Regions from separate parts of the uncultured Gordonia sp. genome, predicted to be linked through region 3. Evidence: predicted binding sites of a transcription regulator. Region 3 holds the regulator's gene; each other region holds the start of a gene.
The links. Region 3 encodes LexA, which represses DNA repair genes until DNA is damaged. Its sites were predicted from a motif close to CGAACANNTGTTCG; they were not measured.
Positions count from the first base shown of each region.

Region 1: a site for LexA is predicted at 2,217-2,230, ahead of ruvC (crossover junction endodeoxyribonuclease RuvC). Genes of this name have one in related genera too.
Region 2: a site for LexA is predicted at 7,766-7,779, ahead of Q0627_RS04495 (HNH endonuclease signature motif containing protein). Genes of this name have one in related genera too.
Region 4: a site for LexA is predicted at 1,588-1,601, ahead of recA (recombinase RecA). Genes of this name have one in related genera too.

Region 1 is NZ_CALLZT010000225.1:77-9,651, forward strand. Features, by position in the region: partial or broken gene Q0627_RS22345 (acyl-CoA thioesterase II) at 1-551, shown strand, start outside; gene pdxT (pyridoxal 5'-phosphate synthase glutaminase subunit PdxT) at 548-1,240, shown strand; gene Q0627_RS22355 (YebC/PmpR family DNA-binding transcriptional regulator) at 1,345-2,100, shown strand; gene ruvC (crossover junction endodeoxyribonuclease RuvC) at 2,251-2,835, shown strand; gene ruvA (Holliday junction branch migration protein RuvA) at 2,832-3,428, shown strand; gene ruvB (Holliday junction branch migration DNA helicase RuvB) at 3,448-4,539, shown strand; gene yajC (preprotein translocase subunit YajC) at 4,702-5,124, shown strand; gene secD (protein translocase subunit SecD) at 5,285-6,934, shown strand; gene secF (protein translocase subunit SecF) at 6,991-8,145, shown strand; gene Q0627_RS22390 (ABC transporter substrate-binding protein) at 8,156-9,575, shown strand, end outside.
Region 2 is NZ_CALLZT010000056.1:16,553-26,127, forward strand. Features, by position in the region: gene Q0627_RS04475 (ABC transporter ATP-binding protein) at 1-1,003, shown strand, start outside; gene Q0627_RS04480 (exodeoxyribonuclease V subunit beta) at 993-4,277, opposite strand; gene Q0627_RS04485 (PD-(D/E)XK nuclease family protein) at 4,274-7,132, opposite strand; gene Q0627_RS04490 (5' nucleotidase, NT5C type) at 7,184-7,645, opposite strand; gene Q0627_RS04495 (HNH endonuclease signature motif containing protein) at 7,784-9,403, shown strand; gene Q0627_RS04500 (helix-turn-helix domain-containing protein) at 9,472-9,575, shown strand, end outside.
Region 3 is NZ_CALLZT010000139.1:12,310-21,884, reverse strand. Features, by position in the region: gene hrpA (ATP-dependent RNA helicase HrpA) at 1-2,417, shown strand, start outside; gene nrdR (transcriptional regulator NrdR) at 2,428-2,901, opposite strand; gene Q0627_RS12750 (LysM peptidoglycan-binding domain-containing protein) at 3,096-3,572, opposite strand; gene lexA (transcriptional repressor LexA) at 3,803-4,486, shown strand; gene ptsP (phosphoenolpyruvate--protein phosphotransferase) at 4,591-6,255, opposite strand; gene Q0627_RS12735 (DeoR/GlpR family DNA-binding transcription regulator) at 6,788-7,558, shown strand; gene Q0627_RS12730 (1-phosphofructokinase family hexose kinase) at 7,555-8,544, shown strand; gene Q0627_RS12725 (fructose-specific PTS transporter subunit EIIC) at 8,586-9,575, shown strand, end outside.
Region 4 is NZ_CALLZT010000167.1:88-3,603, reverse strand. Features, by position in the region: gene Q0627_RS15880 (nucleotide disphospho-sugar-binding domain-containing protein) at 1-1,255, shown strand, start outside; gene Q0627_RS15875 (DUF3046 domain-containing protein) at 1,246-1,440, shown strand; gene recA (recombinase RecA) at 1,814-2,854, shown strand; gene Q0627_RS15865 (regulatory protein RecX) at 2,857-3,357, shown strand; partial or broken gene Q0627_RS15860 (amino acid ABC transporter permease) at 3,443-3,516, opposite strand, start outside.

The sequences.
Region 1 (9,575 bases), on a different contig from region 3:
TGTCGTTCCACGTGCAGGACGACGAGGGCCTCGAGCATCAGGACCTGATGCCGCCGGCGCCGCAACCCACCGAACTGCTCGATCGGCACGACGACGCGACCGCCGAGGACAAGGCCGTCTACCGGGAATGGGACAACTTCGACATCCGGATCGTGCCGCGCGAGAAGATGGTCACCAACGACTATCTCGCCGCGCAGCAGCGTGTCTGGTTCCGGTACCGCCATCCGTTGCCGGACGATCAGGTCTTCCACGTCGCAACCTTGGCGTATATGAGCGATATGACGCTGCTCGGCTCTTCGCGGGTGCCGCATCGCGGTGTGCAGGCACAGGGCGCCTCGCTCGATCACGCGATGTGGTTCCTGCGGCCGTTCCGCACCGACGAGTGGCTGCTCTACGACCAGACGTCGCCGTCGGCCGCGGGGGGCCGCGCACTGACGCAGGGGCGGATCTTCGACCTCAAGGGCCGTATGGTGGCTGCGGTCACCCAAGAGGGACTGGCCCGCGTCGGACGCGTCTTGCCGAAGGATCAGTACGCACGGCAGGACAAGTGACCGCCCCCGGCAGCACCGGTCCGCACGTCAGCAGCCCCGACTCCAGGCCACTTGTCGGTGTCCTGGCGTTGCAGGGTGATGTCCGTGAGCATCTGGCGGCCCTGGAAGTGTCGGGTGCACGCGCCGTGACCGTGCGTCGGGCCGCTGAACTCGATGCCGTCGACGGTCTGGTCATCCCCGGCGGCGAGTCGACCACGATGAGTCACCTGCTGACCGTCCTCGACCTGTTCGAGCCACTGGCAGCGCGGCTGGCGGCCGGGCTTCCCGCCTACGGGTCGTGCGCCGGGATGATCATGCTCGCGAGCACCATCCTCGACACCAGACCCGATGCCAAGCACCTGGACGCACTTGATATCACGGTGCGCCGCAACGCTTTCGGACGCCAGGTCGAATCCTTCGAGACCGATCTGGACATCGCGGGGATCACCGACGGTCCCGATGCCGCTCCGATGCGGGCCGTGTTCATCCGGGCACCGTGGGTCGAGTCGGTGTCGCCGCATGTGCAGGTGCTCGCGCGGGTTCCGGACGGGCCCGCTCAGGGCCGGATCGTCGCCGTGCGGCAAGGCGCGGTACTGGCCACCTCCTTCCACCCCGAGGTGACCGGGGACCGCCGGGTACACGCGTATTTCGTAGACATGGTTCGGGAGGTGTCCGGCGGCAATCGTGGCGTCGGTAATATCGACACCTGATCGAACGCCGACCCATGGGGCATGGCATCACGTGGGCGCAGCAGGCGTCCGTGCGGGCCTGCCAGGGGCACCGACGCAACGGGAACGACGACACCGGGAGAACTATGAGCGGCCATTCCAAATGGGCCACCACCAAGCACAAGAAGGCGGTCATCGACGCCAAACGCGGCAAGATGTTCGCCAAGCTCATCAAGAACATCGAGGTGGCGGCCCGCACCGGTGGTGGCGACCCGGCAGGCAACCCGACGCTCTACGACGCCATTCAGAAGGCCAAGAAGTCGTCGGTCCCCAACGACAACATCGAACGCGCCCGTAAACGCGGCGGTGGTGAAGAGGCCGGCGGCGCCGACTGGCAGACCATCATGTACGAGGGTTACGGACCCAACGGGGTGGCGATCCTCATCGAGTGCCTGACCGACAACCGCAACCGCGCCGCCGGTGAGGTTCGTACGGCGATGACCCGCAACGGCGGCAACATGGCAGACCCGGGTTCGGTGGCGTACCTGTTCACCCGCAAGGGAGTGGTGACGCTGGAGAAGGGCGGCCAGAGCGAAGACGATGTGCTGATGGCCGTCCTCGACGCCGGTGCCGAGGAGGTCACCGACCTCGGCGAGACGTTCGAGGTCGTCAGTGAGCCCACCGACCTGATCGCGGTGCGCTCGGCGTTGCAGGCTGCGGGCATCGACTACGACTCCGCCGAGGCGAGCTTCCGTGCCTCGGTGGAGGTGGCGGTCGACGCCGACGGCGCGCGCAAGGTGTTCAAACTGATCGACGCGCTCGAAGACTCCGACGACGTGCAGAACGTGTACAGCAATGTCGACATCAGTGACGAGGTGCTCGCCGAACTCGAGAACGACTGAGCCTCATACCCACCAAAGGCGCCGCCTACGGGCGGCGCCTTTGGTGTCCGGGTAGTGCCCGGCCCGGAGTGTGGAGTGTTGTTGTGGAGCGGTGTCCGACCGACCCGATACGATGTCGAACAGTTGTTCTCTATGTCGGGAGGTGTGCGGGTGCGGGTGATGGGTGTGGATCCCGGCTTGACCAGGTGCGGTATCGCGTTGGTCGAATCCGGTAAAGGACGTTCGGTCACCGCCCTCGACGTCGACGTTGTCCGCACGCCCACCGATATGGACCTCGCGCAGCGGTTGCTGGCCGTGTACACCGCCGCGTGCCACTGGCTCGACGTCCATCAGCCCGACGTCGTCGCCATCGAGCGGGTGTTCGCCCAGAACCAGGTATCGACGGCGATGGGTACCGCCCAGGCCGGGGGAGTGATCGCCCTCGCCGCCGGCCAGCGCGACATTCCGGTGCGATTCCACACCCCGTCCGAGGTCAAGGCCGCGGTCACCGGCAGCGGCCGGGCAGACAAGGCCCAGGTCACCACCATGGTGACCCGGATTCTCGGCATGCAGACCAAACCCAGACCCGCCGACGCCGCCGACGCGCTCGCGCTGGCCATCTGCCACTGCTGGCGCGGCCCGATGGCCGAACGGATGGAGGAGGCCAAACACCGCGCCGACGTCCTCGCCGCCCGGCACCGCGCCCGCCTCGCCCAGGCCGCCGGAAGTACTCAGGCCGCAGGAAGTGCCCGATGATCGCGTCCGTCCGGGGCCCGGTGATCGACGTCGCGCTCGACCACGTCGTCATTGACTGCGCCGGCGTCGGATACCGCGTCCTGGTCACACCGCCGACGCTGGCCACGGTACGTCGCGGTGTCGAGACCACCTTGCTCACCACGATGATCGTGCGCGAGGACTCGATGACCCTGTACGGGTTCGTCGACCCGGACGCACGCTCGCTGTTCGGGCTGTTGCAGACGGTGACCGGGGTGGGACCGAGACTGGCGATGGCCACCCTGGCCGTCCTCGAACCGGACGCACTGCGGCGGGCGCTGGCCGATTCGGACACCAAAGCACTCATGTCGGTGCCGGGGATCGGTAAGCGGGTCGCCGAACGGCTCGTCGTCGAACTGCGTGACAAGGTCGACCTTCCGGTCGGCGCAGTAGGACAGGGCACCGATTCCGCGGGCGGACCATTGCGCGGACAGGTGACCGAGGCGCTGGTCGGTCTGGGTTTCACCGTGGCCGCCGCCGACAAGGCCGTGCAGTCCGTGCTCGCCGACAACCCCGGCGCCGACGCGTCCACCGCGCTACGCGCCGCGCTCAGCTGCCTCGGCAAGACATCATGACGGGCGTCGGGAGGCCGTGATGGACGAGCACGACGACGCGCCGGGACAGTTCTCGGAGATCGATGCGTCCCCGATACCCGGAGACAAGGATTTCGACGCAGGCCTGCGGCCACGGTCGCTGGCCGACTTCATCGGCCAGCCGAAGGTGTGTGAACAGCTGGAGCTGGTGTTGCAGGGTGCCAAGGGCCGCGGCAGTACTCCCGACCACATCCTGCTGTCGGGCCCGCCCGGCCTCGGCAAGACCTCCTTGGCAATGATCATCGCCTCGGAGATGGGAGCGGCGATCCGCGTCACATCGGGACCCGCACTCGAACGTGCCGGCGACCTGGCGGCGATGCTGTCCAACCTGGTCGAGGGCGATGTGCTGTTCATCGACGAGATCCACCGCATCGCCCGGCCGGCCGAGGAGATGCTGTATCTGGCGATGGAGGACTTCCGCGTCGACGTGGTGGTCGGCAAAGGGCCCGGTGCCACATCGATTCCGCTCGATGTCGCGCCGTTCACTCTGGTCGGCGCCACCACCCGGTCCGGTGCGCTGACCGGGCCGCTGCGCGACCGCTTCGGTTTCACCGCGCACATGGAGTTCTACGAGACCGATGAGCTGGTCCGGGTACTGCGCCGGTCGGCGGGCATCCTCGGCATCGTGATGCGACCCGACGCGGCCACCGAGATCGCCCGACGCTCCCGCGGCACGCCCCGGATCGCCAACCGGCTGCTGCGGCGGGTCCGCGACTACGCAGAGGTCCGCGGCGACGGCAAGGTCACCGTCGCCGTCGCTCGTGCGGCGCTGGCCGTGTACGACGTCGACGATCTCGGCTTCGACCGGCTCGATCGCGCCGTGCTGGGCGCGCTGATCCGCGGTTTCGGTGGGGGACCGGTCGGTGTGTCCACGCTCGCGGTGGCGGTCGGTGAGGAGCCGGCCACCGTCGAAGAGGTGTGTGAACCGTTCCTGGTGCGGGCGGGGATGATCGCCCGCACGCCGCGCGGACGGGTGGCCACCGCCGCGGCGTGGCAGCATCTGGGACTGACACCCCCGGCGGGCGCCCTGAACGCGACCTTCGCGGTCCGGGCCCGCGACGACGCCACCGGGTCCCTGTTCGACGAGCTCTGATCGTGCTGTGCCGGGCGGCATCGGCCCCGGGCGCGCGGGCGTGGAATCGGGGCCCGTACGGGTCATGGCACACTAGGGGGAGAGGTCGGGCCGCTTCCCGCGTGGATGAACGCGGCCCGAATCACCTGACGACACGACACCTCAAGGATCGAAGCGCACACCATGGAGCTACTTTTCCCCCTGATGCTGGCCCTCATGGCCGGCTTCATGTTCATCAGCATCCGCAAGCAGAAGAAGCGGATGCAGGAAATGCAGGAGATGCAGAACGACGTGTCGGTGGGCACGCGTCTACAGCTGACATCGGGCTTGTTCGGTACCGTCGTCGACGCCGACAACAGCGACTACATCGACGTGGAGATCGCGACCGGAGTGGTCACCCGCTGGAACCGGCTGGCGATCATGCGCGTTGTGCAGACCGAGGACGCCGCCGAAACCTACCCGGGTGCGGTATCGACCTCCTACCTCGACGATCTCGATGACGACGACGATGACGATGACGATTTCGTCACCGACGACTACCTTGACGAGGACGACGCACCGGCAGACACCGACATCGCCGGAAAGCGTCCCGATCTGGAGAAGTGACCCGTCTGGCGGACGTTCGATCTCCCGCCCGAACCGGCTGGCCCCGACACCAGCTACTGAAGACAAGCCCAGGAAGAACCCGCCCACCGGCCGTCGACCGACGGTCGGTCTCGTGCGGTCCGATTGACACCGCCCGCGGTCGAAGGAGACCTGAACAGCAGTGAGCACACCTCGCCGTACGGCCAAGCGGCCGGGACCTCGCAACGAGGTTTCGCCGTGGAAACCGTTGACCGCCTTTCTCGTCCTCCTCGCCGTCGTGTACGGGCTGGTGTTCTTCACCGGCGGCGGATCGGCGGAGCCGAAACTGGGCATCGACCTGCAGGGCGGCACCCGGGTCACGCTGACCGCCCGCACCCCGGACGGTAAGACTCCGTCGAAAGATCAGCTCGACCAGGCCAAACAGATCATTGAAAAGCGCGTCAACGGGCTCGGCGTCGCCGGTTCCGAAGTGGTCGTCAACGGCAACAACCTGGTGATCACCGTCCCCGGCAACGACGGAAAGCAAGCCCGCACGCTGGGACAGACCGCCCGGCTGTACGTGCGGCCGGTCACCACGGTGCAGGCCGCAGTCCCCCAGAAAACGGATGAGAAGGACACCAAGGACGGCGACGACGGCAAGACCCCGGCGCAGGGCACCGAGGCCGAGCGCAAAGCCGCCCAGGCCGCGATCGAGGAGCAGCGCAAGCTGCGGCAGGCCCCGGCGAACGCCGACCAGAAGCGGATCGCGGAACTGACCGCACAAATGGCCAAGATGGACTGCTCACCCGAGTTCAACGACCCGCTGCGCGGCAACGACCTGCCCGACCAGTACCTGGTGGCCTGTTCGCAGGACGGCACCCAGGTATACCTGATGGAACCGCAGATCATCGACGGCCGTGACATCGCGAGCGCCTCCGCGGGCACCAACGACCGCGGCGAATGGGTCGTTATGGTCGAGTTCAAGGGCAAGGCCCGCAATTTCTGGCCCGAGTACACCGGCAAGAACATCGGCAAGCAGACCGCGTTCACCCTCGACACCGAGGTCGTGTCGGCGCCCAGCATCAACGGTGCCATCACCACCCGTCAGACCGAGATCACCGGATCGTTCAACCAGAGTTCGTCCAAGGACCTGGCCAACGTCCTCAAGTACGGTTCGCTGCCGCTGTCTTTCGAGGCCTCCGACGCCGAGACCGTGTCGGCGACCCTCGGCAAGGAGTCGCTGCGGGCGGGCCTGATCGCCGGCGCGGTCGGCCTGATCGCGTGCCTGCTGTACGCGCTGGCGTACTACCGGATGCTCGGCGTGCTCACCTTCCTGTCACTGGTCCTGGCCGGTCTGCAGGTGTACGGCATCATCGTGCTGCTGGGCCGGTGGATCGGGTTCACCCTCGACCTGGCCGGTATCGCCGGCCTCATCATCGGTATCGGTATGACCGCCGACTCGTTCGTCGTCTACTTCGAACGCATCAAGGACGAGATACGCGAGGGCAGAACGTTCAGATCGGCGGTCCCGCGCGGCTGGGTCAGCGCGCGACGCACCATCTGGACCGGCAACATGGTCAGCCTCATCGCCGCCGTCGTCATCTACATCCTGGCCGTCGGCGAGGTTCGCGGTTTCGCGTTCACCTTGGGCCTGACCACCGTGCTCGACGTCGTCGTGGTGTTCCTGGTGACCCACCCGCTGGTGGTGCTCGCCACCAGGTCGCCGTTCCTGTCGCAGCCCAAGGTCAACGGCCTTGGCGCGGTCAGTGAGGTCGCCGCGCAGCGCAAGGCTGCGGCACGGGCACAAGCAGCGGTTAAAGCGGCCGAGGCCGGGGAAGGAGCGGTCCGGTGACCACTCCCAACAACATCAGTGACAGCGCCGATCCGTCGACTTCCGACGAGAGTGCCCTGGAAGGAGCCGCCGGCGCGACCGAGGCCGACTTCGTCGCCGACAAGAATCGGTCGTTCTTCTCGCGCCTGTACACCGGTACCGGCGCCTTCGACATCATCGCCAAACGGCGCACGTGGTACATCGTCACGCTGATCATGATCGCCGTCTGCGGTCTGTCGATCCTTGTGCGCGGTTTCACCTTCGGTATCGATTTCGAGGGCGGCACCCAGATTGCGGTCCCGGCCTCCGCCGAGGTCACCCGCGACGCCGTCGAAACCGTGTACTCGGACACCTTCGGCAAAGAACCGGACAGCGTGCAGTCCGCGGGCAGCGGTTCCAGCGCCACCATCCAGCTCCGGTCCGAGCACCTGGACCAGGACCAGACCGTCCGGATCACCACCGCACTTGCCGACAGGTTCAGCTCGTCCATCACCGCCGACGACGTCTCCTCGTCGGATGTGAGCTCCACCTGGGGTGGGGAGATCACCAAGAAGATGCTGATCGCGCTCGTCGTGTTCCTGGTGATCGTGTTCGTGTACATCGCGGTCCGCTTCGATCGGGAGATGTCGATCGCGGCGATGGCGTCGCTGTTCCTGGACATGGTGTTCACCGCCGGTATCTATTCGATCGTCGGCTGGGAGGTCACGCCGGCGACGGTGATCGGCTTGCTGACCATCCTCGGCTTCTCCATCTACGACACGGTGGTGGTGTTCGACAAGGTCGCCGAGAATACTCGCGGCTTCCTGCGCACCACGCGACGCACATATGCCGAACAGACCAACCTGGCCGTCAACCAGACCCTGATGCGCTCGATCAACACCACCGTCATCTCGGTGCTGCCGATCATCGCGCTGATGATCATCGCCGTGTGGCTGCTGGGCGTGGGTACCCTCAAGGACCTGGCGCTGATCCAGTTCGTCGGCGTGCTCGTCGGCACCTATTCGTCGATCTTCCTGGCCGCGCCGCTGCTGGTGACGCTCAAGGAGATGCGCTCGGACGTCAAGGCACACACCGGCAAGGTGCTGGCCCGCCGTGCCCGCATCGAGGCCGGTGAACCGGAGCTCGCCGAACGTCGCACGAGCGCCGGGCGGGCGGGTCGGCGGGCGCAGTCCGACGACCGCGACACGGCCGTACCGGCCGGGAAGCGCAGGAGCCGGGGTCAGAACCGATAACGTCGCCGGTATGACAGCAAGACCCGGACGGACCGTCGTGCGTCTGCTCGCCCTGGTGCTCGGCCTCGTCACCGGTGCCGGAGTGGTGACCGCCTGCTCGGGCGAGAGCCGGCCACCCACCATCGACTATGTCGTTGATGCGGGCCTGACCACCTACAACGCCAACACCGTCACCGGGAACTCCGATGGTGCGCTGATGGCCGTGACACGGGTGCTGCCCGGGTTCAGTCTGCTCGGCAACAACGGTCAGGTGATGCCTGACCGCGACGTGGGTACGGTCACCGCCATCTCGCAGGCACCGCTCACCCTCCGGTACGTCTTCTCGCCGCAGGCGGTGTTCTCCGACGGCACCCCCATGGACTGTGACGACCTGCTGCTGGCATGGGCTGCGATGAGCGGGCGCTTCCCCGGTTTCACACCGGCGACCACTGCCGGGTACCGCGACGTCCGGAACGTCGACTGCCGGGCCGGCGCCAAGACCGCCACCGTCGTTTTCGCGGCGGGCCGCGTCTACCGGGACTGGTTGTCGCTGTTCGGTGCCGGGACCCTGCTGCCGGCGCACGTCGTCGCACGCAAGGCCGGGGTCGCCGATGTCGTCGCCGCCATCCGCGGCGGCAATCCCGCCAGGATCGGCAAACTCGCCAAGGCCTGGAACACGGGGTTCACGTTCCCCAACGGTGAACTGGAGCCGGCCGACTTTCCGGCGTCGGGCCCGTTCCGGATCTCGGCCGCCGACGCCGCCGAAGGTCTGGTCCTGGTCCCCAACGACAAATGGTGGGGCGATGCCCCGGCCGCCACGCGCATCGCCATCCGGGGGGCACGCCACGATCTGGCGGCGTTGACCTCAGGAGACTTCGATGTCGCCGATGTCGCGGACGGCATCGTCGACGGTGAGATCTCCAACTCGGCCACGAGCAAGGCCCCGGCTTCCGCTGGGCCTGTGGCCACGACGTCGTTGTCGATCGACGAGCTGGTGCTGTCCCAGCGTGGGGTGTTCCCCGATGTCCGGGTACGTCAGGCCTTCGCGCTGTGCGTGCCCCGGCCCGCCATAGCCACACAATTCGGTGCGGGTTCGCCGGTGTGGAATCTGCGCACCCAGGTGCCGGGCGACAGTTTGGCCGCACAGCTCAACGGTCAGGTCGGCCTGCGTTACGCACGCCCGGACATCATCGGTGCCCGCGAACTGCTCGGTCAGGCCGCGGCCTCGGGTGCGCAGGGCGTCAGCTCGAGCGCCGGCACCGGCTTCCGGGCGAAGGTCCGGATCGGTTACCGCACGCCCCACGCCCGCGACCAGGCGCTGGTCGCCGCGATCACCGGATCGTGCCGCAAGGCGGGGATCGAGGTGACCGACGTAGGCTCCGACGACCTCGCGCCGACCGCTTTGGGTAAACGGGCCGACGCGTTGCTGATCAGCAGCGGCTCCGGATTTG
Region 2 (9,575 bases), on a different contig from region 3:
CGCAAGCCAGGTGGCGTTGTTCGCGCTCGCCGGTACTGCCGCCTGGCTGACAGTGCGCGGCGATCTGTCCCCGGCCGAGTCGGTGGCGCTGATCGTGGTGGCGGTACGTTACCTCGAACCGTTCACGATTCTCGCCGAACTCGGCGCGGGTCTGGAGACCACCCGCCTGACGCTGAACCGGATCGGTTCGGTTCTCAACGCGGAAACCGATGGACCACAAGAGGGTTCGGCAGCCAAGGCCGATCTCCGGACGGCCCCTCGGATCGTGTTCGAGAATGTCACCTTCGGCTACGGCGACGATCGGCCGATCCTGGCGAATCTGAATCTGACCATCGAATCCGGTTCGGCCACAGCCATTATCGGTGCCTCAGGGTCGGGCAAGTCGACGATCCTCGGGCTGATCGCGGGCCTGCACGAGCCGCAGTCCGGCCGCATCCTGTTTGACGGTGTCGACGTGGCCACCCTTGAACTGCCGGCGCGACGGGCGTTGTCGAGTGTGGTGTTCCAGGAGCCGTATCTGATCCAGGGCACCATCGAGGAGAACGTCCTCGCCGGCGACCCGTCGGCCGGTCCTGAACGTGTCGCGGCCGCAACACGTCTCGCTCGCGTCGATGAGATCATCGGCCGCCTGCCCGACGGCCTGGGTTCGGAGGTCGGCGAGGGCGGCTCGGTGCTCTCGGGAGGCGAACGCCAGCGCATCAGCATCGCCCGCGCCCTGCTCAAGCCGGCGCCGGTGCTGCTGATCGACGAGGCCACCAGTGCCCTCGACAACGAGAACGAACGCGCCGTCGTGGATGCGCTGTCTGCCGATGACGTGGCGCGCACCCGCATCATCGTCGCCCACCGGCAGGCCGGTATCCGGCACGCCGATCAGGTGATCGTGATCGACGACGGACAGATCGCCGAACAGGGCACCCCCGGCGAACTCCTCACCGCGGGTGGACTGTTCGCGCAGTTCTGGGAACGTCAGGGCGCGAGCGCCGGCTGGAAACTCACCGACTGAACGAGCGCGAGACTACGACGGCATCGCCGGGGCGACAGAAGACCAATTCCAGGCGGCTGACGTACTCACCGGTGGCCTGCCGGATCAGGTCGGCGTAGATGGACAGTTGCGCCCAATATGCTTCCAGCGTCTCCTGTTTCACGCCCACATCGGTCTTGTAGTCGACGATGACGAGGGCCCCGTCGTCGTCGCGGTAGACCAGGTCGGCCACGCCTTCGATGACGGTCGTCCCGTCGGGACCGATCCCGGCGAGCTGCATCTCCTGCCAATGAGGGCGCATTCCCGCGTGCTGTACGGGATCGGCTGCGATCGCCGAACAGGCAAGGTCCACAAAGAAATCCACGTCGGCCAGGCCATATTCGCCTGCGATGCGGCGGGCGGTCTCCCGGAAAGCGTCGTCGGTGCCGTCAGCGAGCGATACCGCTTCAAGAACCGTGTGTAGGGCGATGCCGAGCAACGGTCCGCTTTGCTTGCTACCCGTTCCACCGGCGATCGGGGTGGGACGACCGGAGGCGATGAGACCACCCGCGGTGTAGGAATCGAGCAGCATTGCTGCGGAATCGGTTTCGCGATGGGCAAGGTGCGTCGCAGAATACGACGACCGGCGGGCCGACATATCGGCCACCCGTTCGGTTTCGGCCAGCCAGTCGTCCCAGCTCTGCGGTTCGGCACCGGTGGGGGTGTCCTCGTCCCGGCGGCGGGCGTCGACGAGTTCGGGCATGACGGCGTCGGTGTCGTCGAGTCCGTCGGCGAGGATAGCGCCCCAGCAACTCCGGGAGCCCATATATCCGGACACTGCGAGGTGACTCTCGGCGCGTGTGCAGGCCACATACAGCAACCGGACCTTCTCGGCCGCGGTGTGCGCATCCTCCGCTGCGTCCGCGGCGTCGTATCCGGCGGTGCGCACAGCTTTGCTCGCGTACGCCTGCAGGGCGTCGGACGAATCCCACAGCACCGGTTCGGAATCGGTGCGGAAGCCGCCACTCATCCCGGCCACGATCACCATCGGGAACTGTAGACCTTTGGCGGCGTGAATGGTCATGATGCGCACCGCGTTCACCCCGATCTCGGGGAGCACGGTCTCGGCGACGCGGGCGTTCTCGTCGGATTGGGTGGCCGCCCAGTCGAGGTAGTCGCGCAGACTGCCCCGGTCCTCGGCATACCAGGCGTGGGCCTGGTCGATGACGAACCGCAGCCGCCGCCACACGTCGCGATGCCGCGGCGAGTCCATCGACACCTCGAACACGCGCCGGTCGGTGGCCAGCCGCGACAACAGCGCACCCGGGTTCAGGCCACCGATCTCCCGTGACAGTCCTTTGAGGTATGTGAATGCCTGTGCCACAGGTGAATCGGCGAGTCCGTCAGGTGGGTCGAGGTGGATGATCCACCGTCCCCCGGCGCGTCGCCACCGCAGCAGGTCGTCGTCGCCGCAGCCGAACAGCGGAGTACGCAGGGCTGCGACGATGGCCGCCGAATCGGCGGTGTTGGCCAGCGCTCGGCAGGTCACCAGCAGGTCGTGCACCTCCTGTGTCGAATAGACCAGACTCGATGCCTCGGAACGGAATTCGACTCCCGCCGCGTCAAGGCTCTTCTCCAGGAACGGCAGCACCGCACGCGACGGGATGAGAATGCAGATATCGCTCCACTTCAATGGCACATGATCGTAGTCGCGTGGGCCCCGACGCTTCTCATGGCACCAGCCCTCCTCGGTGGCGGTGGCGATGATGCGGGCCACATCGCGGGCCTCGCGCGTGCGCGGAAGATCGGCCTTGCTCAGTCCGATCTCGTCGGGGGTGGGGTCACTGTTGTCGGAGAACACGAAAGGTGCCGGACCCCAATAGGTCGCGCGCTGCGGCCGGTCGGGGCGCGGGGCCAGTTCGACGTACCCGGCCTGCACGTGTCCCTGCGCCTGCACGAGCCTGCCGAATACCCGGTTCACCCAGTCGATGACGGCGCGGGTGGACCGGAAGTTGGTGGTCAGCTGAACCATATCACCTACCGGAACCTGTTCGCGCGCACCCATATACGCCGCGATGTCGGCGCGCCGGAATCTGTAGATCGACTGCTTGGGATCACCCACGGTGAACAGCCTGCCGGTAGTATCTGCGGCGCCCGCGCCGGTAGTGTCTGTGGCGCCGGCGCCGGCTACGATCCGCTGCGCCAGTTTGAGCTGGAGCGGGTCGGTGTCCTGGAACTCGTCCAGCAGGATCCGCTGGTACCGCTCATGGGTGGCCGCGGCGACGGACGACTCCCTCAGGACCTCCGCTGCGTGGACGAGCAGGTCGTGAAACTCCAACTGCCCGGTACGGCGCCGTTCGTCGGCCTCCTCGCGGATCAGCCCCGACATGTAGTCGACGACGATCCGCAATGCCCCGTCGAGAAGACCGTTCAGAACACCGGGGATCAGCTTGTCCCGCAGGTCCTTGATGCGGGCCTTGATCTCCTTGACCTGCGCGGTGCCGCCCACCCAGTTGGCGCCCTTGCCGCCGTTGCCGGGTCCGGGGCAATAGGCGACGATCGGTATCCACCCGGTGGCGTCCGTCGCCTCGCGCAATGGGATCAGCAATTCTTGCAGCAGGTGCACCTGACGGGCCAGGTTGTCGGTTTCGTCGCGGCAGTCGGTGAGGCAACCGCAGATGGATTCGGCCTCCCGCACGATGATTCCGATATCGGCGTCCTCGACATCCGGCAGCTGTCCGCTGGGGTCGAGCCGGTCCCAGTTGCGGTCGAGACCGTCTGCGAGAGTGCGTATCTGGTTGACCGACACACCGGTGGCGATGAGGATGTGCATGGCCTCGGCCACGACATCGGGCGCCTCGTCGGTGAATAGCAGTTGCTGCATCCGTTGCCAGCGACGCTGGAACGACAGTTGCGAACCCATGGCGTCGACAACCTGGATGCGTGGTGGAACCCTCGCTTCGAGTGGATGTTCGCCGATGATGCGGGCGGCGAAGCCGTGCAGGGTACCGATGGCTGCGGTATCGAGTTGTCGCAGAGCCCGTTCCGACTCGGGAGAAGTGTGTCCGGCGAGTTCGACACGGACCCGCTCACGCAGTTCGGCTGCCGCCTTCTCGGTGAACGTGATCGCGGCGATCCGATCGAGCTCGATGCCGTCGGTGAGTACGAGATGACAGATCCGTTGCACCAGCGAGTGGGTTTTTCCGCTGCCGGCACCGGCTTCGACGAATAGGGTGGCGGTGGTGTCCTCGGTGATGCGGGTGCGGGCATCTGCGTCGTCGAGATCTTCTTCGATGGTGGTTCCGTGTGCGGTCATGATTGCGCGGCTCCGTATTTCGCGACGTAGTCGGTGATCTCGGGAACGTGCTCGAGGTTGGCCCAGGCGCGTTGCAGGCCGGCTTTGCCGACGAGGTCGAGAATGGGATCGGCCCACCAGGTGTCGGGGGTGCGGGGTGGAAAGTAGCCGGCGCGGATCATGTCGTGCACCAACTGCAGGTCGCCGGTGAGGATGTCTTCGACATCGCGGGTGAGCGCGTAGCCGATCTCATCGAATCCGCCTTTGCCGGTGATGAACCAGTAGCGGGCACTCACAGTGTCGCCGAAAGTCTTTGCGAGCAGGCCGTATACGGGTAGCTGGAAATGAGTCCCGTCATGGGTGGGACTGTCGGGGCTGATGTCCCTGTACGGCTTGCGCTGTCCCGATTTGTAGTCGGTGACGCGGACCCGGCCATCGCGGTGCTTGTCGATGCGGTCGACCGAACCCCGGAAGGCGATGGTGGTGTCGCCGAGATCGTGAGTGATGGCGGGGTTTACGTGTGGCTCGGAGTACGGCCGGCCCTTGGGTGGAAGCCCGAAGGAATGCTCGGCGTGGGTCGGGGTCCAGCCGTCGGAGTGGTCCTCGGTGTCGAGCCTGTGCCATTCGCGCAGGTCGTACATGATGGTGCCGCGTGCCCGGGCCCACAGGTGCCCGAGCCACCCGGGATTGTCTCGTTCGGCGCTGCCGAGTACATCGTCGGCGATGTCGGTGAGCCTGGAAAGTGATTGTGCTGCACCGTCAATAGTGCCGATAACATACCGTTCGAGGATGGTGTGGATGAGATTTCCGCGGGTGAGCGCGTCGATTTCGGTGGCCTCGTCGGGGTCGGGAAGTTCCTTCGCGCCGAGCACACTGGTGAGGAAGAAGCGGTACGGGCTCTTCACCCAGTCCTCAAGTCTGGTGGGCGACACCGGATTATCGAAGACGGTGAGCAGATCGCGGACGTCGTGCACGTTGCCGTTGAATCGGGTGAACCTGCCTCGCAGCCGGTCGCTGCGCATCCGCATTCCGGAGCAGACGATCGGATCGGTGAGAACCGTCTGCCGCTGTTCGGCGGGTACCGCGGCGAGCGCACGCAGCCGCCATTCGGTTTCCGACGCCGCTGACGCTCCGATCCTAGGATTCGCGTTTTGAGCTGCCACATCAAAGGATTCGACGACGACGATCCGGTCGGCACCCTGGGTTTGCTTCTGCCAGCCGACGACGTCGACAGCGGTGCCGGCGAGTGCGCCGAGCGCGGGCAGCAACCAGCGGCTCGGTACCCGTTCGGCACCTCCACGCAGGCTGCCGCGGGGGAAGGTGACCACTCGTTCGGTTCGGGCTGTCGCGAGTGCAGCCCGGTAGTTGCGATGTTGAGCGTCCATAGCGTCGCCGGGGGTGTGTCCGGTGAGTTCGGCAGGCAGCAACGGGTCTTCGCGTCGCGGCACCGGCAGCAATCCCTCCGCCGCGCCCAGGATGACGACGACGTCGAGGTCCCGGCCGGCGGCGTCGGCGAGTGCGCCGACGGTGACGCCGGTACCGGACTTCCCGTGTTTGCCGCCATGTGAATCGATGCGGACGCCCACGGCGTCGCGGATGCGTTCGATGGTCGGTGGTGGCGCGAACTCGTCCATGAAAGCAAGGGCGGCAGAGTCCTGGCGCAGCGTCACGATGTCGGTCGCCACGTGCTCGGATGACCCGTGAAATCTACTGTCCAGCAGCATGATCAATTGCTCGGACGCCTGGTGCCAGGTGTTGGCTTCACCGAGTGCGACGAGGTCGGCTTTCAGCGACATGATGTGGTCGTACAGGGCCGCGGTCTCATCGGGAAACGTGTCGCCGACGTAGGAGTCGTCGGGGAGTGGTTCGGGGAGCCGGTGCCAGTCGTCGCCGCCGACGATCTTGCGGTGTTCGCGCGTGATGAGTTCGAGTTTGCGTTGACTGACCGGTCTTTCGGCTCCCGGAACCTGCGGGCGACGCAGCACGCCTTCGGCGAAGAAGTCGAGAATATCACGCCGCGGCATGATCGCTGGATCGATGCTCAGCAACCCGAGCAGGGCTCGCACGGCGGGCCGATCGGCGAGCGTGTGGTGCAGCGGCGCGTTGAACGTGATCCGGCCGGCGGGCAGATGTTCGTGCAGCAAGCCGAGATACGGGTCGGGGGTGGGGTAGTAGACGCCGATGCGGTGCCCGGGTGTTCCGGCCGCGAGATGTTTGCGGATCAGCCGCACCACCGCCCGCACCTCGTCGTCGGCGTCGGAGGTATGGATGATCTGCGTCGGCAGGACGTCGCCATCGGTTTCGATGACGGTGCCCCCGGCGCTGAGGGTGTCGAGCAGCCCGTCGAGCGCCGGATTGTCGCGGGTCGGTGCGAACACCACCACGTTGGTCAGCGACGACGCCGCGGCTTCCGCTGCCGCATACGCCTCATGCTTGAGGAAGTACCTGCCGGTGAGCTCGTCGTCCAGCGCTTCGCGGTGAATGCGCAACAGGTCGTCGACGAGTGGTGTCGGGTTCTCGATCCGCGGCTCGGCCAGTTCGGTGAGCTGCCACGACGCCTGCGCCAGTGCCTGCGCCGTGATCGGCGCCTCCGCCACCTCCTTGAATACGCCGGGCCGTTCGTCGAGCACCCGCGCGACTGCCGCCTCGAGCAGCGGATACGGCAACGCCTGCCGAGGTGAGAGGACCGGCGCCGCCAACTGCTCCACAATCTGCCCCGCCGTCACGATGCTCGTGTTGGCTACGGCCCCCGCACGTGCCAACGCGTGCAACACATCCCGCCCCGCCGCATGATTGGGCACCACAACCGTCGCCGAAGCCAGCGGATGTCCACCCTTGGCTTCCGCAACCGCACCCACCACCCTGTCGAAGATCATGGCGCCCATCATGCCCGAGGGGTCCGACATTCCGGCCGCAACGAGCTCTCGTTACGCCAGTGGCCGCATGTGTTCGACGACCTGTTCCCACGTCTCGAATCCGGGTTGCCCGAAATGGATGTGGACGCCTTGGAATTCGCTGACACCGTTCTTGGTGCGGTCGTCGATGATGTAGTCGCCGGCGTTGAGGTGCTTGCGGTGCGACAGGATCAGCCGCTTATAGGCAGGCGTGCCCTCGTCGGCGCCGATGTGTTGGTGTACCCACAGCAGTTTGTCGGTCCATGCCGACGGGTTGTCCCAGGGCGCCGTCGACAGGATGTAGGCGTCAAACAGTTCGCTGAGCTCGTTGAAGGCCTCGATGGCGCCGGGGAGTGGGTCCATGAGTGCGAAGATGCCGGGGGCGTCGTCGTAGTGGCCGTCGTAGGTGGCGAGGTCGGCGGCGGACAGCCTGTCGATGCCGGACTGGAAGTTGACGAGGGTGTTGTCGAGGTCGACGTACAGGATCTTCTTCACAAGCGCAGTATGCCTGCGCGGTACGACAATTGGCGGTCGATCGGCGGTGTCTCCTGGGACTGTCGTCCGATCGGACGATTCCTCCTCACTTCCTCAATATCTGATGAAAAACATGTGTCTCGAATATATAGTCGAGTCATGGCTTGGGGTGAAGCATACAACGACTACGACGACAGCGACTCGGGCGCCAACGGCACGTTGCCGCACCGCCGCGTGCCGATGGCCCGCCGGCTGGCCGGAGACAACGATCTGTCGGCCACCGAACTGGTGGAGGTGCTGGCCCATTGCGCCTCGAACATCGCTGTCGCGCAGTACCGGATGATGCGCGCGGCCAGCATGATTCATGACGAACGCGCCGAAGACTATGCCTACGAACGCAGTCTGATCGACTCGGGTGAACGCACCCCGGGGCAGATGTTGGATTCGGTTTCCGCGGGCAAAGACCCGCATGCTGATTTCGGTCCGGACGGCCTCGAACAAGCGATCGCCGAAGTTGGCGCCGTGCTGACCATCACCCCTGCCCGTGCCAAAGCCCTGGTCATCGCCGGCGACGCCGCCCGCTACCGTCTGATATTCACCTCCTACACCCTGGCCGAAGGCCGCATCGATCTCGACAGGTTCCTGTCGGCGGTCGCACGCACCGACCTGTGCTCACCGGAGGCGATCGAGGACATCGACGCACATCTGGCGATAGCAATTCAAGAGAATCCGCCGATGTCCACCCGCCGCTTCAACACCCTGGTCGATTCGTTGATCGCCCGGTGGGATCCGGAAGCCGATCGTAGACAAACCGAACGCATCAAGGCCGGCCGCAAGGTGACCATCACCCCGGACCGTTTTGCCCGAGGCAATTCCCGACTTGGCGCGTCGTTGCCTGCGATCGACGGCGCCGCCGTCGACGCGAAGTTGAATACGATGGCAGGGTCGGTGCATTCAGCCGACCCCCGCACCAAACAACAACGCCGCGCCGACGCCCTGGTGGCCTTGGCCAAGGGCCGGACCGTCCTGCCGTGCCTGTGCGAGGCGTGCATCGCGATGCCCGTCAAAGACGACGTTCACGAGCCCACCGACACTGCTCCCGCCGCCGACCGCTCGCGACGGCACTCGATCGACGGATGCGGTGTCGACGGATGCGGTTCGGGTGCACGCCCGGTGTTTCACATCGTGGTCAACCTGTCGACCCTGCTCGGCCTGGACAACGACCCGGGCTTTCTCGACGGCCACGGCATCATCGACGCCGCCACCCTGCGCACGATGGTCGTCGAAGCCGAACGCAGCTACCTCAACACCCACACCAAGCAAGCCGACCGGCAGCCCACCAGGTACACCCCCAGCAAGAAGCTGATCAACCTGGTCAAGGCAGGGGAGTTGTGCTGCACCTTCCCCGGCTGCAACTCCCCGGTCTGGAAAGCCGACATCGACCACACCACTCCCTTCGACCACCGCAACCCCACCCAAGGCGGTCAAACAGTCCTCACCAACCTCAAACCACTCTGCCGCTTCCACCACCGCATCAAGACGTTCACGAGCTGGCAGGACTACCAAGACGACCTAGGCCACGGCTGGTTCCAATCCCCCACCGGCCACGAGTTCCACGCCGCCTTCTTCACTGGCCGCACCCTGTTCCCTGGCCTCATCCCACACCGCGACCCCGACCACCCCGCCCGAGCATCCCTCGACACCGCCCGCCAGAAACGGATCACCAAACTGGCCGACGACCAGCGCAAATGGGACGAAGCCAACCCGCCACCGTTTTGAGCTGCGTCGGAGCCCCGGCCCCGCGTACACTTAGAGCACTTAGCCGGGTATGGCCTCCAGGAGATGATATGAGCCACTCACTGACCGAGGACGTCGAGGCTTTGCGTTTAGAACTGGCCGGTGATCAGCCGGAGATCGAGGTAACGCTGCGCCTCCCCCGCGAAAGCGCCAA
Region 3 (9,575 bases):
CGATGGCGCGACTGCCCGTCGACCCCCGCCTGGCCCGGATGCTGGTGGAGGCCCGCACCCTCGGCTGCCTCGACCATGTTCTTGTGATCGCCGCGGCGCTGTCGGTTCCCGATGTACGTGAGCGTCCCGTCGACGCGCGCGAGGCCGCAGACACCGCGCACCGGCGGTTCGTCGCCGACAAGTCGGAGTTCCTCGGCCATCTCATGCTCTGGAAGTACCTCAACGAGCAACGAAAGGAACTGTCGGGCAACCAGTTCCGCCGCATGTGCGAACGCGAGTTCCTGCACTTCCTGCGTATCCGCGAATGGCGTGACCTCCATGCCCAACTCACCCGCATCGTGCGCGACCTGGACTGGCAGATACCCGAGGTCGAGGTCGATCCCGACGCCGTGCACCGGTCGGTACTGTCGGGTCTGCTCGGCAACATCGCCGCCCGCAACGGCGACACCCGCGAGTATTCGGGCGCCCGCGGCACGACGCTGGCGATCTTTCCCGGGTCGGCACTGGCCAAGAAGCCGCCGGCGTTCCTCATGGCGGCCGAAATCCTGGAAACCTCAAGACTTTTCGCGCATACAGTCGCGGCGGTCGATCCACTGTGGGCCGAGCGCCTGGCCGGGGATCTGGTCAAACGCACCTATAGCGAGCCCCACTGGTCGCAGCGCCGGGGTGCGGCGATGGCCTACGAGAAGGTGACGCTGTATGGAGTGACGCTGGTGGCCCGCCGCCGCGTCGACTACGGCACCATCGACCCGGTCGTCTCGCGGGAACTGTTCATCCGCCACGCACTCGTCGACGGCGAATGGACCAACACGCACGAGTTCTTCCAGAAGAACCGCGACCTGCTCGACGCCGTCGATGACATCGAGCAACGCATCCGCCGCCGCGACATCTCGATCACCGAGGATCAGCTGTTCGACTTCTACGACACCAGGGTCGGCGCCGACTGTGTATCCACCCGGCATTTCGACACCTGGTGGAAGAAGGCCCGCCGCACCGAACCTGCACTGCTCGACCTCGACCCGACCCAGTTCGCCACCACAGTTCCCAACGCCGACAAGGATTTTCCACCAGCATGGCGGCAGGGTGAGGCGACGCTGGAACTGCGGTACCGGTTCGATCCGACGGCCGACGACGACGGTGTGACCGTGGTGATCCCCGAACCGCTCCTGGCCCACGTGCGACCCGCCGGCTTCGACTGGCTCGTGCCTGGCCTGCGCAGCGATGTGGCCACCGAGCTGATCAAGACCCTTCCCAAGCAGGTACGCAAGACCATGGCACCGGCGAGCAGGTTCGCTGACCTCGCCCTCTCACGCCTGAAGCCACGTTCGGAACCGCTCGTAGCAGGTTTGGCGCGGGAACTGTCGGTGATCACCGGATCGTCGATCGCCGCCTCCGACTTCACACCGGCTGCACTGCCCAAACACCTGGTCATGAACTTCAGCGTGGTCGACGGATCCGGGCAAGAAGTGGCCTCCGGGCGATCACTGCCGGAACTCCGCAAGAAGGTAACGCCGGGCTCCGGCTCCCGCACGGAGAAGGCACCCACCTTCACCGACTGGACAGCCGACGGAATCGGCACGCTGTCCGACTCGATCACCACGACCATCGCCGGCCAGAGAGTCACCCGCTACCCTGCCCTACTCACCGTCCCGGCGGGTTCTCGCTTCGCCGTTCAGGTCACCGCCGCCACCTCTGCCGCCGAACGTGACCGACACCTGCCGGTGGCGGTGGCGGCGATGCTCGACCACAGGATTCCGGCACTCACACCGAAGATCACAGCGGGCCTCGATCCGCTGGGCAAGTTGAGTCTGAGCCAGAGCCCCTACCGCGATCGCGACCGGATGGTCGCCGACTGCACCTTCCGCGCGATCCGTGACGCCGTTGCCGACCGTATCTCCGAGGTGTCGGCGGTGCGGTCACCCGACGATTTCGGCCACCTGCTCGCAGCACTGAGTCCGAAGGTGCGATCGACTGCACCGGAACACTTTTCGGCGGCAATCGCAGCCCTGCGGGAAGTCGCGCCACTGCGCCGGCTCATCGACTTGCACGCCGGCTCCGCCGCCGCGGACGATGTCGCAGAACAACTCGACCATTTGATCTTCGAAGGGTTCATCGCAGCCACGCCGCTGTCGGCGCTGCGGCATCTACCCCGCTATCTACAGGCCGCGCAGCAACGGCTCGACGCACTGCCCGGCGGTGCCGATCGCGACGCGCAAGGGTTGCGCAGCATCGACAGGGTCATCGAACACTGGAACTCCCGACTCACGAAAGTACCGGCCGCGCGTCGGGATGCGGTCAACGACGAGGCACAGTGGATGGTCGAGGAACTGCGGGTCGGCCTGTTCGCGCAGCGACTCGGCACCGCCTATCCGGTGTCGGAGAAGCGGGTCATCAAGGCCATCGACGCACTGCGGTGACAGCCCCGCACTACCCTGCTTCCGCGGAGGCCGCCGTATTCGAGACCGCCCGAAGGTCATCGATCTCGCGCTGGAAATCCTCCACCGAATCGAACGATCGGTACACCGACGCGAAGCGCAGATAGGCCACCTCATCGAGGTCGCGCAGCGGGCGCAGGATGGCCAATCCAACCTCGTTGCTGGGGATCTCGGCCGCACCCGATGCCCGGATGGCCTCCTCCACCTGCTGGGCGAGCAACGCCAGCGAATCCTCGTCGACGTGTCGGCCCTGGCAGGCCCGACGCACGCCGCGCATCACCTTCTCGCGGCTGAAAGGTTCGGTGACTCCGTTACGTTTGACCACCGAGAGCACCGCGCTCTCGACGGTGGAGAAGCGGCGGCCGCATTCCTGACAGGCCCGCCTGCGCCGGATCGCCTGCCCTTCGTCGGCGACACGTGAGTCGATGACCTTGGTGTCCTCGTTGCGGCAAAACGGGCAGCGCATGTTGTCCTCATGACCGTCGAGGGGCGCGCCGGCGCACCGCGGAACGGTCACACCGTGTCGGTTTCCGACTGGACCCTGTGGCATGAGAATACCGCCGATCAGCAGAGCGCTCGATGCACCCCTGACAGCGGACACCCCGTCGCAGCGCCGGTGCCTGCTCTCCGCGGCGTGGTCACGGTTCATCTGAATCGGGCTCATCGGTATCGGGGCACGAGCAGCGGCTGACCGGGGACCACGCCGGACGAGGCGAGGTCGTTGAGCTCACGAATCCGCTCGACCACCGCTTCGACGGGGTATCCCGGGGCGACCCGGGCGGCCACCGACGACAACGACTCCCCCGAGCGCACGTACACGACCGCGGTGCCGGTGGGATCGGGCGCCACCGCGTCGGCATAGTTGTTGCCGACGATGACCAGCACCCAGACACCTGCCGCGAGCAGGGCACCCACCAGGACTGCGGTCGCGGACGCGCGGCGCCGGGCGATCGTCTCCCATGAAGCGATCTGGCGTGGGTCATGCCCCGGTGCGGTGCAGCGCGTCCCGGCCGGAACCGGTGTCCGGTGGCCGGACCGGCGCGGACCGGCGCCGTGATGCCCGGCCGGTCGCAGCGGAGCGAGCCGGTCATGAGTGGATGTCGTGCGGCGGGCGGGTTCTGCGAATGTCGCGGCCATGGCCACCACCTCCGAGGTTGTTCGACGGGCATTCGGTGTTCGAGTTGTTCGATCAGTTGTTCGATGAACTGATGTTCGATTTGTACCACGGGGGTGCGACAAAGTCGCGCGGATCTCGAACAAACGTTTGGTAAGCAGGCGAAAGTTCGTCTAGGCTGGCGATCGAACATCTCGACGAATCACGCCAAAAAAGCTTGACCGGCAGGCTTGACCGACAGGAGAGAACATCCATGAGTGACAAGACCGGAGAACCGTCCGGCACACCCGATGTCGCTGTGGCAGAGGAATCGCTGACTCCGCGTCAGCGTGCCGTGCTCGAGGTTATCCGGGCCTCTGTGCGTGAGCGTGGCTACCCGCCCAGCATTCGTGAGATCGGCGACGAGGTCGGTTTGGCGTCCACGTCGTCGGTGGCCCATCAGCTGCGCACGCTCGAACGCAAGGGGCTGCTCAAACGCGATCACAATCGTCCGCGCGCGGTCAACGTCCAGGATTCCGACCACTCGCCGACCAAGCCCACCGTGGTCGACTCGAGTCTGCCGGAGCCCACATTCGTGCCGGTCCTCGGCCGGATCGCCGCCGGTGGCCCGATCCTCGCGGAAGAGGCTGTGGAGGACGTGTTTCCACTACCGCGCGAGTTGGTGGGCGAGGGTTCACTGTTCATGCTGCGCGTCGTCGGTGAGTCGATGATCGACGCCGCCATCTGCGACGGTGACTGGGTGGTCGTGCGCCAGCAGAACGTCGCCGACAACGGCGACATCGTCGCGGCGATGATCGACGGCGAGGCCACCGTCAAGACCTTCAAACGCAAAGACGGACACGTCTGGCTGATGCCACACAACGTCCACTTCCAGCCGATCCCCGGTGACGACGCGGCCATCCTCGGCAAGGTCGTCACCGTTATGCGCCGCGTTTGACGAAGGCCCACAGACACGAAGGCCCCCAGACACGAAGGCCCCCAGACACGAATCGAACTCGCCCGGAACACTTTCCGGGCGAGTTCGATTCGTCTCCGCAGGACCTACAGCAGAATTGCGGCCGCCGCCGTCCGCGCGGCCTCCGGGTCTTCCGCTGCGAGAGCCGCTTCGGCGGCTTCACGGCACTGGTCACTGGTTGTCTGCGACAGCCGCGCACCCACCGCCGCGGCGGCGACCGGTGCGCTCGAAAGCGAGGTGACCCCGAGTCCGACCAGGACGCACGCCAGCAACGGATCGGCTGCCGCCTCACCGCACACGCCGACGGGTTTGCCGAGATCCTTGCCCGCCCGGGCGACGTTGGCCACCAGATTCAGCACCGCGGGCTGCCACGGATCGGTGAACGCGGCGAGTTCGGCCGACATCCGGTCGGCGGCCATCGTGTACTGCGTCAGGTCGTTGGTGCCGATCGAGACGAAGTCGACCTTGGACAGGATCGCGGGTGCGAGTACCGCTGCGGCGGGGATCTCGATCATCACACCCGCAACGAGCCCGCGGCCGCGTACCTCGGCGGCGAATTCCTCGGCCTCACCCGCCCCGGCGATCATCGGTGCCATCACCCACGGTGTGACACTTGCGTTCTCGGCGGCCCGGGCGATCGCGTCGAGCTGGTGGGTACGGATCTCGGGGTGGACCGAGGCGATCCGGTTGCCACGGACGCCCATCGCGGGGTTCGGCTCATGCTCCTGCGACACGAACTTCAGCGGCTTGTCCGACCCGGCGTCAAGCGTCCGGATCACCACCTTGTGACCATCGAAGGCATCGATCACCTCCCTGTACAGAGCGGCCTGCTCGTCGACCGACGGCTCGTCGGCCCTGTCGAGAAAGGCGAGCTCCGTACGGAACAGACCCACTCCTTCAACGGGATGATCAGTGGCCGCCCGGGCCGACGTACCGTCGGCAACATTCGCGAGGATCGAGACGCTGTGGCCGTCGGCCGTACGACCGGGACCTGACCATGCGGCCGCCGCCTGAGCAATCCGACGACTCTCCTCGACACGCGACCGTGCCTGTTCCGCATCGGGTTCGATCTCGATGACGCCGGTGGTGCCGTCGACCAGGATCGTGGTGCCCGCCGCCACGTCGGCGAGCTCGGAGACTGCCACGACGCACGGGATGCCCAGCTGGCGCGCGATGATCGCGGTATGGCTGGTCGGTCCGCCGAGCCTGGTCACCAGCGCGGTGACCAGGGACGGGTCGAGCCCCGCGGTATCGGCAGGTGCCAGATCGTCGGCGACCAGGATCGACGGCGTATCGGGCACCGGCACACCGGGTTCGGGCACGCCGAGCAGTTCTGCCACCACCCGGTCACGCACATCGTTGAGGTCGGTCACGCGTTCTGCCATCAGTCCACCCAGTTTGGTGAACAGTGCCGCGAACTCCTCGGTTGCTGCGATCGCCGCAGCCGGAGCCCGCACGCCCTTGGCGATCCGCTTCTTGGCCGCACCCACCCAGCCACGATCCTCGGCGAGCCCCGCGGTCGCGGACAGGACCTCTGCGGCCACACCACTGGAATGCGACGCCCGCTCACGCAGCCGTCCCGCGACGGCGGCAGCGGCTTCGGTGAACCGATTCGCCTCGGCGTCACGCTCACCCTCGGGTACGTCGGCGGAGCCGGACGGCGAATATACCGGACGCTCGCCCGGCCACAATGCCGGCCCGTAGGCGATGCCGCCGACGACGGGCGTTCCCTTGAGTGCTGTTGTGGGCATGGTCCACCATCCTTGTGACGTGGCGGTCCCTCACTCCGGCACCGCAGCTGCGAGGAACCTTCGAGACTACGAGTCAGCATGTGACTCAGCTAACAGTTCGGTGAATCAAGACTCGCAGGCAGTTGCGGTTCTGTCAACAGAGTCGGACACACTCATACACAAACCCACAGATCGGCCACGCCGCGTACTCGCCATGCGAATCTACCCACGAAATCGCTCATCACGGACCTCTTCTGTGATTTACACTACATTTGTGCCTTGACTTGAACCAGAGACAAGCGTAAACACAGTGATATCAACAACTAAATCAAACGTAGCTCACACAAACTCACACCAATGATCGGGCAACTCAAGCCGATACACACCTTCTGGTATGTGGTGTTATGTGGTTCTGGAGGGAACGATCAGAAGAAGGTCGAGCCCTACCGACCGGACGCGGTCGAAGTCCAGGGGTGTCAAACCCTGACCAATGAAAAGTCCAGGGGTGTCAAACCCTGGCCAATGAGCTGCCCCATCAACGAACGGAGTGCGCGTGTACGCGGAGGAACGTCAGCAGGCGATCGCCGACGAGGTGCGCCGCATCGGTCGCGCCTCGGTCGCCGATCTCGCCGGCCGGTTCTCCGTCACCAGTGAAACCGTCCGCAGGGATCTGGCCACGCTCGAACGCGCCGGTCATCTACAACGCGTCCACGGTGGTGCTGTGCGGCCCGGCCTCATCCGCGTCGTCGCCGAGCAAGGCCTCGATGTCCGGGAGACCACGCACGTCGACCGCAAGCTCGCGATAGGAACGGCGGCGATGAAGTTCCTGCCACCGAACGGCGGGTCAGTGCTCTTCGACGCGGGCACCACGACGTTTCAGGCCGCGATGGCACTTCCCCACGGCCACGGCCTCACGTTGATCACCAACAGCATCCCTATCGCGGGTGTGCTGACCAACCACTCCGACGGCTTCGTCCACGCTGTCGGCGGTCGGGTGCGCGGCCTGACCCAGGCCACCGTCGGCGCCGATACCGTCGCCGCCATCGCACGCCTGCGGGTATCGACGGCGTTCATCGGCACCAACGCGATCACCACGCGCCACGGCCTCTCGACACCCTATCCCGAGGAGGCAGCCGTCAAACGCGCGATGGTGTCGTCTGCGGATCAGGTTGTGGTGCTTGCAGATTCATCAAAGATGGGCCGGGAGGACCTCGTCCGCTTCGCCTCCCTCGACGAGGTCGACGTTCTCATCACCGACTCGACGGTCAGCCCGACGGACGCCGCCGAACTCGCCGACCACGGAATCGAGGTTGTTCTCGCATGACCGCCGCACCCGACAGCTCCGCTCACTTCGACATCGTGACGCTCACGGCCAACCCCAGTCTGGACCGCACCCTGGAATTGCCGGGCGTCCTGCAGCGCGGCGAGGTGCAGCGTGCCGCCGGCTCCCGCGCCGAACCGGGCGGCAAGGGCGTCAACGTCTCGCGGGTCGCCGCGGAGGCGGGAGTGCCCACGCTGGCGCTGCTTCCCGGTCGCGACGGTGACCCGCTGCTCGCCGCACTCAATGACGTCGGATTGCCGTACCGGACCATGCCCGTCGACGGCGAGATCCGGTCCAACCTCACCATCGCCGAACCCGACGGCACCACCACCAAGATCAACGCGCCCGGGGTGGCTCTCGACACCGATCAGGCGCGGCGCCTGACCGAACTCGTGCTCGAACACGCCGCGTCGGCGGCGTGGGTGGCGCTGTGCGGATCGCTGCCACCGGGCCTGCCCGACAACTGGTACCGGACGCTCCTCGACGCCCTGGCCGACCTGCCGTGCCGTGTCGCCGTCGACACTTCCGGGCCGCCGCTGGTCGCTGCCGCCGGCGGACGGTCGGACCTGCTCAAACCCAATGACGAAGAGCTCGCCGAGGTCACCGGTGCGGACTCCGCAGTTCTCAAATCGGCTGCGGCAGCAGGAGATCTGGCACCGATAGTCGCTGCTGCGACCGAATTGTCCGCCCGCACCGGAGGTTCGGTGCTGGCCACGCTGGGTGCGGCGGGCGCGGTGCTCACCACCGCATCCGGCAGCTGGGCGGCGATCCCGCCACCCACTGTCACCCGAAGCACCGTCGGCGCCGGCGACTCGTCACTGGCCGGTTACGTCCTGGCCGCATTGCGAGGTGAGCCCGAACCCGAGCGGCTGCGTTCGGCCGTCGCCTACGGTGCGGCGGCGGCCGGGCTGGCCGGTACCCAGCCGCCATCGCCGGCTCAGCTCGATCTCGAGCGAGTCGTCCTCACCGAACTGACCCCGATCCGCTGACGCTCCCCTTTCGCAGAGGAACCCCGACAAAGGAAGACCCCATGGCACAACAGATCATCACCGTCGACACGGTGCGGCTCGATGTCGACGCCGGTGCCGATCCACCGGCGGTGATCGGCTTTCTCGCTGGAGCGCTCGGCGAGGCAGGCCGCACCACGGACGCCTCGGACCTCGTCGAGGCCGCCCTGGCCCGGGAAGCCAAGTCGGCGACCGGGTTGCCCGGCGGCATCGCCATCCCGCATGCCCGCGCCGAATCGGTCACCGAAGCGAGCCTGGCTATGGCCCGGCTCGCGCCCAAGGTCGACTTCGGAGCACCGGACGGACCGGCGGACATCGTCTTCCTCATCGCCGCACCGGCGGGTGGGGGCAGCGAGCACATGAAGCTGCTCAGTGCGCTGGCCCGCGCCCTGGTGCGGCCCGACTTCGTCGCGGATCTGCGTTCGGCCGAAACCCCCGAACGCATCGTCGAACTCGTGGACGGGGCGATCACTCCGGCGCCCAAGAAGACCGCTGCTCCTGCCGCCGCAGCAGCGTCGGCCACAGCGGCGCCGGCAGCGGTGACCCCCACCGCGACAACCGAGACGGCACCGGCAGCTTCCGACAAGCCGTCGATCGTCGCGATCACCGCGTGCCCCACCGGCATCGCCCACACCTACATGGCCGCCGACGCACTCAAGTACGCGGCCGAGCGGGCCGGTGTCGAGTTTCACGTCGAAACGCAAGGATCCTCGGCGACAACGCCTTTCGATCCGAAGGTGATCTCGGATGCGGGCGCGGTCATCTTCGCCACCGATGTCGGCGTCAAGGGCAAGGAGCGGTTCGCGGGCAAACCCGTGATCGCCTCCGGCGTCAAACGGGCCATCAACGAGCCGGACAAGATGATCGCCGAAGCCGTTGCGGCGGCGGGTGATCCGAATGCCGCACGAGTGGCCGGAGCAGAAGGCGGCGCCGCCGACGACGTGGCACCGGCCGGCGGCGGCGTCGGACTGGGCGGGCAGACCCGACAGGCATTGATGACCGGCGTCAGCTAC
Region 4 (3,516 bases), on a different contig from region 3:
GCGGGGCCGCACGCACCGTATCGGTATCGTCGCGGGGCCGGACGCCGGTCATGCGTTTCCGGCGTTCGCCCTGGCAGGGTTGTTCGACGCCGCCGGGTATGGGGTTGTCGTCTATACCGGCAGACGCTGGCTGGACGAGGCCTCGCGGCGCGGTATACGGACACTGGAGTTACCCGGGCTGACCGCGCTCGCAGATGACGACGACGGTGATGCGGGAGACAAGCTCAGTGGACGTGCCGCACGCATCGCGTGTGCGCTGGAGCCGTCCCTGGTGGCGGAGCATATTGATCTGGTCGTCTCCGATGCCATCACCGTCGGCGGTGGTTGGGGAGCCGAACTCGCCGGAATCCCGTGGGTGGAATGCTCGCCGCACCCGCTGTACGACGCATCGCGTGGCCTGCCTCCGGTGGGTTCGGGCCTCGCAGTGGGGACCGGACTGCAAGGCAGGCTACGGGATTCGCTGATGCGGGTCGCCACCGCGCGGTCGATCCGGCTCGGCGAGCGTCAGCGGTCGAGTGCCCGGACATCGATCGGATTGCCCGGAACTCCGGCACCCGCCGCCCGACTGGTGGCCACGCTGCCCGCGCTGGAGGTACGCCGCCCGGACTGGCCCGAGCGGACCCACATCGTCGGTCCGCTGCTGTGGGAACCTACGGACGAGATATTCACGGTCCCGGGGGGTGACGGGCCGCTGATCATGGTGGCACCGTCCACCGCCGCCACCGGCGCCGGCGACATGATCGACCACGTGCTCGGCGGACTCGCCGGATTGCGCCGTGATGTCCGCGTGGTGGTGTCCGGGCTCGGCATCGACGATTCGACCGTGGCGGCGATCTGTGTCGGAGCCGGGCTTCCGGCCGGTGCCGTGGTGGCGGGCCTGGCCCGTCAGGATCAGCTGCTGGCCTCGGGTGCGGTCGACGTATTGATCTGCGGTGGCGGTCACGGAATTCTGGCCAAGAGTCTGACTCACGGCGTTCCGGTGGTCACCATCCCCGGTGGCGGTGATCAGTGGGAACTGGCCAACCGGGTGAGCCGGATCGGTGTGGGAGAACTCGTCCGGCCCGTCACCGCGGACACGGTGACCGGTGCCGTGCGTACCGTCCTCGACGACCCGGGATATGCGGACCGGGCCGCGTCGGTCGCGGCATCAGCCAGGGGGACCGTCGATCCGGTGACGGTAGTCAATCGGGTTCTGGGGAGATCGGGTGCCGCACCGGCGGACCGTACACCGATAGGCTCGACGCCGTGCGACTGACGGAGTTCACCGAGTTGATGAACGCTCAGTTCGGTGTGCAGACGGCCGATTCGATTCTCACCGACCACGTTCTCATCGAGTTCGGCGGCCGGACCGGTGCGCAGGCCATCGAGGACGGCCGCGACCCCCGCACGGTATGGGTCGCAATCTGCCGCGACTTCGACGTGCCCCGCGAACGCTGGTAGCCCGCACTCGATGCCTGTGAAGGCCCCGACCAGTGAAGACCTTCGCCTGTGGAGACCTTCGCCTGTGGAGAACCTCGGCCTGTGGAGAACCTTGGCCTGTGGAAACTCTGTTTGCCGGGTATCGGGGGCCGTGCCAGTATTGCCAATAGAACATTCGTTCGTTCATACTGATGTTCGATAAACGCCGGATGTTCGGCAGAGCGATGTTCGGCTAGAGCAAGGCAGTCCCGGCACGCCGGAGGCTGATTGTCAGACCCTCCGGATAGTGTGCGGGGCGATGGCAACCACAGCTTCGGGCAAACCCCGGTCAACACAGCAGACACGTAAACGCGGCAGCACCAAGGCCAACCCGGTACCGACCAGAGGAGACACAATGGCACCGACTCACGATCGTGAGAAGGCACTCGACCTCGCGCTCGCACAGATCGACAAGAACTTCGGCAAGGGCTCGGTCATGCGGCTCGGGCAGGAGGCCCGTCAACCTCTCGAAGTCATCCCGACCGGCTCGATCGCCCTCGATATCGCGCTGGGTATCGGTGGGCTGCCCCGTGGTCGTGTCGTGGAGATCTACGGTCCGGAGTCCTCGGGTAAGACGACGGTGGCGCTGCATGCGGTGGCCAATGCTCAGGCGCAGGGCGGTATCGCCGCCTTCATCGATGCCGAGCATGCGCTCGATCCCGACTACGCGGCCAAGCTAGGCGTCGATACCGACGCGCTGCTGGTGTCCCAGCCGGACACCGGCGAGCAGGCCCTGGAAATCGCTGACATGCTGATCCGGTCGGGCGCACTCGACATCCTGGTCATCGACTCGGTCGCGGCGCTGGTGCCCAAGGCTGAGATCGAGGGTGAGATGGGCGACAGCCACGTCGGTCTGCAGGCTCGTTTGATGAGCCAGGCGCTGCGCAAGATGACCTCGGCGCTCAACCAGTCCAACACCACCGCCATCTTCATCAACCAGCTCCGCGAGAAGATCGGTGTGATGTTCGGCTCCCCCGAAACCACCACGGGCGGTAAGGCATTGAAGTTCTACTCGTCGGTGCGCCTGGATGTGCGGCGCATCGAGACACTCAAGGACGGCACCGACGCGGTCGGTAACCGCACCCGCGTCAAGGTGGTCAAGAACAAGGTGGCGCCGCCGTTCAAGCAGGCCGAGTTCGACATCCTCTACGGACATGGCATCAGCAAGGAGGGTTCGCTGATCGACCTCGGCGTGGCCGAGGGCTTCATCCGTAAGTCGGGATCCTGGTACACCTACGAGGGCGATCAGCTCGGTCAGGGCAAGGAGAACGCCCGCAACTATCTCAAGGAGAACCCGGAGACGGCCGACGAGATCGAGAAGAAGATCAAGGAGAAGCTCGGCATCGGCGCGGTTCTCGACGACGATGACGTGGCTCCCGCGCCGGTTGAATTCTGACGATGACCGCAGACGCTGAGACCGGGCGCACCGCCTCCCCGTGGGACGTGGCGCTCCGGCTTCTCGGAGTCCGGGCGCGCAGTCGCCACGAAATGCGGGAGCGGCTGTTGCGCAGAGGTTTTGCCGACGATGTCGTCGAGGACGTGATGGCCCGGCTCGACCGTGCAGGATTGCTCGACGACGCCGATTTCGCCGCCGAATGGGTACGGTCGCGACATGCGTACAGCGGCAGGGGGCGGATCGCACTCAAACAGGAGCTGCGTTCCAAAGGGATCGACGCCGAGGTCATCGACGAGGCGCTCGGCGACATCAGCCCGGATGCAGAGCGGGTCAACGCCGTGTCGATGGCCACGAAGAAGCTGGCCGCGATGCGCGTGGATCTCACCGACCGCGCCGAACGTGACAAGGCGTTCCGCAGGCTTGCCGGCGTGCTGTCGCGGCGCGGCTACGACCAGTCGACGGTGATCGACGTGGTGACAGAGGTGCTGGGCACCCGATCGTGACGGGCCCCACCCGAATGTCAAGGCCGGGACTACAGGGCGCAAGCAGTTCGTCCTGTAGTCCCGGCCTCGTTCGTCTGTGCGGGCGCTACTTGGTTCCGAAGGTGGGCAGGTTCTCCGATGCGGCGATATCGACCTCGTCAGGATCGACGGCGGCCACCT